DNA from 2 places in the Streptomyces sp. NPDC033178 genome. Region 2 is predicted to be linked to the other one. Evidence: riboswitches for the same ligand, from Rfam matches in the RefSeq annotation. Region 2 holds a riboswitch; the other holds the start of a gene.
What was found. A riboswitch is a leader RNA that binds a small molecule or an ion and turns the genes downstream of it on or off. The one in region 2 is predicted to bind cobalamin.

Region 1: another riboswitch for cobalamin. It lies ahead of ACZ5VQ_RS31200 (CbtB domain-containing protein); the one in region 2 lies ahead of ACZ5VQ_RS15625 (cobalamin biosynthesis protein).

What each region holds. Positions count from the first base shown of each region.
Region 1 is NZ_JBVIPT010000014.1:86,380-90,082, forward strand. Features, by position in the region: gene ACZ5VQ_RS31185 (right-handed parallel beta-helix repeat-containing protein) at 1-472, opposite strand, end outside; gene ACZ5VQ_RS31190 (four-helix bundle copper-binding protein) at 712-1,104, shown strand; gene ACZ5VQ_RS31195 (histidine phosphatase family protein) at 1,251-1,898, opposite strand; cobalamin riboswitch at 2,029-2,170, shown strand; gene ACZ5VQ_RS31200 (CbtB domain-containing protein) at 2,207-2,431, shown strand; gene ACZ5VQ_RS31205 (CbtA family protein) at 2,461-3,231, shown strand; gene ACZ5VQ_RS31210 (acyl-CoA dehydrogenase family protein) at 3,434-3,703, shown strand, end outside.
Region 2 is NZ_JBVIPT010000005.1:455,036-458,738, reverse strand. Features, by position in the region: gene ACZ5VQ_RS15640 (lysozyme) at 1-101, shown strand, start outside; gene ACZ5VQ_RS15635 (inorganic phosphate transporter) at 276-1,517, shown strand; gene ACZ5VQ_RS15630 (hypothetical protein) at 1,530-1,751, shown strand; cobalamin riboswitch at 1,874-2,017, shown strand; gene ACZ5VQ_RS15625 (cobalamin biosynthesis protein) at 2,116-3,072, shown strand; gene ACZ5VQ_RS15620 (cobyric acid synthase) at 3,069-3,703, shown strand, end outside.

The DNA of each region.
Region 1 (3,703 bases), on a different contig from region 2:
GGGTGGTGAGACGGGAGAACACGTTGTTGCTGCAGCCGTCGCAGTAGTAGCCGTACGGCCCGTTGACGATCTCCAGACCGGAGACCTTCCAGTAGGAGGCTTCCTGGTGGACGGCCCCACGCTCCGCGCGCGGGATGCTGCCGCCGACCGGTGTGTGGCTGGCCGGCAGTTGCTCGCCGTCGATGACGACGCGCTCGCCCGGGTGGGCGCCGAGGGAGATCGGCTGCGACGCCGTGCCCGAGGTGGTGATCGTGATGTTGTCGGTCAAGGCGTAAGTGCCGCCCCGTACGAGGATGGTGTCGCCCGGCTTCGCCCTGTCGACGGCCGTCTGGACGGTCCGCAGAGGTTGGCCGAGGGTGCCGGCGGCGGAGTCGTTCCCGTTGACGGCCACGACGATGGTCGACGCCGCGGCTGCCGGGGTCGGTAGCACCGTCGTCGCCAACACGGCACTCAACGCTGTCCCTGTGAGCATGCCCGCGATGCGCACGAGGCCTCCTTGTCTGCCGATCCGAAGCTTGTCGCGGGTCAGTGGTCGCACACATCAGGTTGGTTGCCGGGGTGTGCGTGCCCGCCACGAGCGGATCGATATACCGAACGTGGTTCGGTAAACCGGTCAGAACGTAGAGTGCGGCCGTGACCACGTCAATAACTTCGACACGCTCAGCCTCTTCTGGGTCCGCGCTCCGGTGCGAAGGCGGGTTTGCCGTGGCGATGCCCGGCTACCCGAACCGCGTGTCACTAACAGAGCAACAGGAACTCGTTCGTTTCCTCGAGGACCGGTTCGCCTGTGCGCAGGCATGTACCGAGTGCGCACGGGTCTGCGCCCTGCGCGCGAGCCTCGCCGAACTCGACGGCCCCGACGACCAACAGGAGTTGCGGCGCAAGGGCATCCTGTGCGCGGAGGTCTGCGACGCGACCTGCCGGGCCCTGGCCGAGCAGGTCACACAGGCCGAGGCCGGGATGCGCGCCCAGGTGGAGTGGTGCCGTGCCGTCTGCCTGGAGACCGCCCAGGTCTTCGACCGGAGCCCCGGCGCCGAGAAGGGCGCCGAGGCCTGCCGCGACTGCGCGCGCGCCTGCACGGAGTTCCTCGCCCTGCTGAGGTGAGGTTCTGTGCGGCGAGTGCCGTGTGGTGAGTACCGCGCGGAGGTCCGGTGTTGTCCGGTCGGGGTGGGGTGGCCCGACGCCGTGTCCCGAGGTGCGCCACGCCCGGAGGTGCCGGGTCCCGAAGGGCCGTTCGGGACCCGGCAGCCTCACTCTCCGAGGGCCCTCCCGACTCGTACATTCCAGCGCCCGGCCCGCCCGCTGAACTCCGTCGCGGCCAACGGCGGCACGTCGACGCGCCAGAACGCCGACTCCGGCGCCCCGAGTGCCCGCACCACCCCGGCCCGTACGATCTCCGGCTCGACGACGGCGATGATCCGGACCGAGCCTGGTCCTGAACCTCCGGCCGAGCCTGAGCCAGACCCGGAAGCCCCGGTCCCCGAAGCCCCGGAACTCGGATCCGCCACCGTCTCCAGCCACTTCGCCACGCGCTCGCACAGCCCGGCCACCGACTCGCCGCCGTGCGGTGCGGACGACGGGTCCGCCAGCCAGCGTCCGACGGCCTCCGGTTCGGCGGCGCTCACCTCGGCGAGGGTCGCCCCGCGCCAGCGGCCCACGTCCAGGCCGGCCAGTTCCGGCGGCTCGGTGACGGCGAGGGCGTCGAGCCCGAGGGCCGTCGCCGTCTCCCGGCAGCGAACGGCGGGCGAGACCAGGACCTGGTCGGCGGCCGGCAGCGCGTTCGCGGCCGCCTCGGCGAGCCGCAGCCCGGCCGGGTCGACGGGGCATCCGTCGTCGAAACGTGCCTCCCGCAACGCCGCGCTCATCGCTGGTGAGATCAACATCACTCGGCTGGTCATCGGCCCGCCCTCGCGTTCCCCACGTGCTCAACACCCCTGTTCGTACCGGGAATTGGGGGCGTGACCAGGGCCCCGGCGCGCCCCCGGCATTCCATGCGCCCTTGGCCGCGCCTCCGCTTCGCGGTACCTTCTCGTCGATATTGACGACGGTACGACGGAAGCCGGTGAGAATCCGGCACGGTCGCGCCACTGTAAGCCCCGTACAACCGCCTTCCATCAGGAGAGGCGGAGGTCGAGCAAGTCAGACCCGTGGCCGTCGTCCTGTGCACCACCGAGATGGGACGCGAGTTCCCCCAGGAGGTCCTGCCATGGCGCAGTCCGCCGTCGCTCAGCCGACCGCAACCACCCCCGACGTACCCGCAAAGCTGCCGATCGGCGCGATCGCTCCCTGGGCGGTCTTCCTCGGCATCCTGATGCTGGTGCTGCTCTACTTCGTCGGCGCCGAACAGGGCGCCACCTCCCTGGTCTCGGGCGAAGGCGTGCACGAGTGGGTGCACGACGCCCGCCACCTGCTCGGCTTCCCCTGCCACTGACGGCGACAAAGAACCGACAGGACAACTCGATGAACTCCGTCACCGTCAGAAATCTCCTGGTGCGCGGCATGCTCGCGGGTCTTGCCGCGGGCGTGCTCGCCCTGGTCGTCGCCTACTTCCTCGGTGAACCTCGTGTGGACGAGGCCATCGCGTTCGAGGAAGCCCATGCCCACGAACACGGCGGCGAGGAACCCGTCACCCGTGCCATGCAGTCCACCGGTGGACTGTCCACCGGCGTCCTCGTCTACGGGGTCGCGTTCGGCGGCATCGCCGCACTCGCGTACTGCTTCGCTCTCGGCAGGATCGGCCGCTTCGGGCCGCGCGCGAGCGCGCTGCTGCTGGCGGGCGCCGGTCTGGTCGCGGTCTACCTGGTGCCGTTCCTCAAGTACCCGGCGAACCCGCCCGCCGTCGGCGACCCCGACACCCTCAACCAGCGCACCGCGCTGTTCCTCCTGATGATCGTGCTCAGCGTGCTGCTGGCCGTCGCCGCGGTGATCCTCGGCAAGCGCCTCGCACCGCGCCTGGGCAACTGGAACGCCACCCTCGCGGCGGGTGGGTTCTTCGTCCTGGCCGTCGGCCTGGCGTACGCGTTCCTGCCGTCCTTCAGCGAGGCGCCGGAGGGCTTCCCCGCCACCCTGCTGTGGCAGTACCGACTGGCGACCCTGGCCATCCAGGTGACCCTGTGGACCGCGTACGGGCTGGTCTTCGGGCTGCTCGCGGAGCGCGTACTGGCTCCCAAACCGGCCGCGGCTGAGGGCGAGAAGGCGGCCGAAGGGCGGGCAACTCCGGTCGCGCACTGATCCGTTCACACCGAAGGGCCCCTGGAGCGCATTCCCGGGGCCCTTTCGCATGAGTGCGTGCGTCTGGCAGGCGCGTACGTCCAGGTGTGTACGACTAGGCGCGTACGTCGTCGGCATTCCTTATTTCTGGAACACGTTCTACGGTGTGCGCCGTCAGGTCCGGGTGGCCGAACGAGTGGGCCAGTGGGAGCCAGGAGGCGCCGTGCATCTCGAATACACGCCGGAGCAGCAGCGGTTGCGCACCGAACTGCGAGCCTACTTCGCCGAGTTGGTCCCCGATGACGTGTACGCCCGCTACGGCGACCCTGCGGCGCAGAAGCGCTTCTACCGCGAGACCATCCGTCGGCTCGGCTCCGACGGGTGGCTCGGTGTGGGCTGGCCGAAGGAGTACGGCGGGCGCGGTCTGACCCCGATGGAACAGTTCATCTTCTTCGACGAGGCCGCCCAGGCCGGCGTACCGCTGCCGTTGATG
Region 2 (3,703 bases):
GGACCTTCTGGCAGTACGACAACGGCGGCAGCCTGCCGGGTGACCAGAATCTCTTCAACGGATCCCTGAACCAGCTCAGGGCGTTCGCGAGGGAACGATAGGGGTAGCGGACCCCTGAATTCCGCCTCTGTTCGAGACCTCTTGCCGCCACTCCGACACAAGCGGAGTGGCGGCACCTCTATTGGGCCACCCTGTCGCCCACCTCAGTTCATCTTCCGTTCATCCAGGTTGCCTACGGTCCCTGTGCCACTGACGTCCAAGAGAAGCCTGGGTAAATGGAACACATCACGCTCCTCCTCGGAATCGTGATCGTTACCGCTCTCGTGTTCGATTTCACGAACGGTTTCCACGACACAGCCAACGCGATGGCGACGACCATCTCGACCGGTGCCCTGAAGCCCAAGACGGCGGTGGCCATGTCCGCCGTGCTGAACCTCGTCGGTGCGTTCCTCTCCGTGGAGGTCGCCAAGACGATCTCCGGCGGCATCATCAACGAAGAGGGCATCCGCACCGAAGTGATCTTCGCGGCGCTCGTCGGCGCCATTCTGTGGAATCTGCTGACCTGGCTCCTGGGTCTGCCCTCCAGCTCCTCGCACGCACTGTTCGGCGGCCTGATCGGCGCCGCGGTCATGTCGGCCGGCTGGTCGTCGGTGAACGGTTCGACCGTCGTCACCAAGGTCCTGCTCCCCGCGATCGCCGCGCCGCTGGTGGCCGGCCTCGCCGCGATGCTCGCCACCCGGCTGACGTACCGCATCAGCAACAAGGCCGGTGAACAGGCGACCTCCAAGGGCTACCGCGCGGGCCAGATCACCTCCGCGGGCCTGGTCTCGCTGGCCCACGGCACGAACGACGCGCAGAAGACCATGGGCATCATCACGCTCGCCCTGGTCACCGGCGGTGTGCTCGCGCCCGGGTCGAACCCTCCCCTGTGGGTCATCGTCTCGGCCGGTATCGCCATCGCGCTCGGCACCTACCTGGGCGGCTGGCGCATCATCCGCACCATGGGCAAGGGCCTCACCGACCTCGCGCCGCCGCAGGGTTTCGCCGCCCAGACCAGTGCCGCGACGGTCATCCTGGCCTCCTCGCACCTCGGCTTCTCGCTCTCCACCACCCAGTCCTGCTCCGGCGCCGTGATGGGCTCGGGCCTCGGCCGCAAGGGGGGCGTCGTCCGCTGGTCGACCGCGACCCGGATGTTCGTCGCCTGGGGCCTCACGCTTCCCGCCGCCGGTCTGGTCGGCGCGGGCGCCGAGTTCCTCACCAAGCAGGGCACCTGGGGCATCGTCCTCACCGGCGCGCTGCTGATCGCGGGCTCGGCGGTCATCTGGACGCTCTCCCGCCGCCAGCCCGTCACCGTCGACAACGTGAACGACGTCAACGGCGAGCCCGCCGGCGTCGTGACCACCGCCATCGCCGCCGTCACCCCGCCGCCGGCGGGCACGGTCGCCGCGGCCGACGACCTCAAAACCACCATCCCGGGCCCGGACGCCACCGAGCCCGCCCGTACGGCCACGGTGTAAGGAACCCACAGCATGAAGATCGACTGGGCAGCCCTCGGCTCCGTCTTCGGAGTCAGCCTCATCGTCACCGTCGCCCTCGTGGGCCTCTTCACCCTCGGCATCGTCGGCCTCTCCAAGCGCGAGTCGGCCTCCGCCCAGGGCGACACCGCGACCCTCGCGGTCACGGGCGCGTACGCCTGCTTCGCCGCCTGCGCGGCGGCGGTGGCGTACGGGATCTATCTGATCGTCGCCTGACGCGTCCGGCACCTCCGTCCCGCGCGGCTCCGCCCCGCCGACCCCCCGGTCGGCGGGGCGGAGTCGTGTCCGTGTGTGGGCCTCAGCACACTCTCCCGTCGCAGGTCAACAGCAAGTTGACGGGTGTTCGTGGGCGTGGTGGACTGCCGGAGCCATGTACGGCGGCAGGAGAGGAAGCCGGTGCGAATCCGGCGCGGTCCCGCCACTGTTACCGGGGAATCGACACCCCGGGAGCCAGGAACTCTCGCCGTCGGTCTCGTCGAACCAGGGCGCGGACACCCTGAGTGAGGACAAATCGCCATGCGCGGCTGCCCAATTGCCTTTCCAGCGACGGTTGTGCCCGACCTGACGGTCGGCTGAACCGATGCGTGCCGACCGCGTCTTCGCGTACGGCGCCGCCGCCGGCCTCCTCGGTGACCTGCTGCTCGGCGATCCCCGCCGGGGGCATCCGGTCGCCGCGTTCGGACGGGCCGCGGGTGCCGTGGAGCGGGTGCTGTGGCGGGACCACCGGGGGTGGGGCGCTCTGCACACCGCCGTGTGTGTCGGCGGGGCCGCCTCGATCGCCGCGCTCGCCGGGCGTTCCGTGCGTCCCTCTCCTGCCGCCTCCGTCGCCCTGACCGCCGCCGCCACCTGGTCCGTCGTCGGCGGGACTTCGCTCGGGCGGGAGGCCCGGGCCATCGGCGGGGCGCTCGCCGCCGGGGACATCGAGGTGGCCCGGGAGCGGCTGCCCCACCTCTGCGGGCGCGATCCGCAGTCGCTGGACGCCGACGGGATCGCCCGGGCCGTCGTCGAGTCCGTCGCCGAGAACACCTCGGACGCCGTCGTGGGCGCCCTCGTGTGGGGTGCCGCGGCCGGTGTGCCGGGACTCGTCGGCTTCCGTGCCGTGAACACGCTCGACGCCATGGTCGGGCACAGGTCCGCCAAGTACCGGCGGTACGGCTGGGCTTCCGCGCGGCTCGACGATGTCGCGGGGTGGCCCGGGGCGCGGCTCACCGCCGTCCTCGCGGCCGTCACGGGAAGCGATCCGCGCGGAGCCGTACGCGCCTGGCGTGCCGACGCCGTCAAGCACCCGAGTCCCAACGCCGGGCCCGTCGAGGCCTCGTTCGCCGGGGCGCTCGGCGTGCGGCTGGGCGGGACGCTCTCGTACGCGGGAAGGGTCGAGCACCGGCCCGTACTCAACGGTGAAGGGCGGGCCGTGGAGGTCGGGGACATCGAGCGGGCCGTGCGGCTCTCGCGGCGCGTGGGCCTGCTCGCGCTCGGCGTGAGTGTCGCCGGACGGCTCCTCGTCAACAGCCTTCGCACGAAGGGGCGTACGTCATGAGTCGGGGAACGAGCGGGGGAACGGGTGGCGGGCTGCTCGTCGCCGGTACCACCTCCGACGCGGGCAAGAGCGTCGTGACGGCCGGGATCTGCCGGTGGCTGGTGCGGCAGGGTGTCAAGGTGGCGCCCTTCAAGGCGCAGAACATGTCGCTCAATTCGTTCGTCACGCGGGAGGGCGCCGAGATCGGGCGGGCGCAGGCCATGCAGGCACAGGCCGCGCGCGTGGAGCCCACCGCGCTCATGAATCCCGTACTGCTCAAGCCGGGCAGCGACCGGAGCAGTCAGGTCGTCCTCATGGGCAGGCCCGTCGGGGAGATGAGCGCCCGCGGCTATCACGGCGGGCGTCAGGAACAGCTCCTCGGGACCGTGCTGGAGTGCCTCGCCGAGTTGCGGGGCACGTATGACGCGGTGATCTGTGAGGGGGCGGGCAGTCCCGCCGAGATCAATCTGCGGCGGACGGACATCGTGAACATGGGGATCGCGCGGGGCGCGCGGCTGCCCGTGCTCGTCGTCGGCGACATCGACCGCGGGGGTGTCTTCGCCTCCTTCTTCGGAACCGTGGCGCTGCTCTCGCCCGAGGACCAGGAGTTCGTCGCCGGGTTCCTCGTCAACAAGTTCCGCGGGGACGTGTC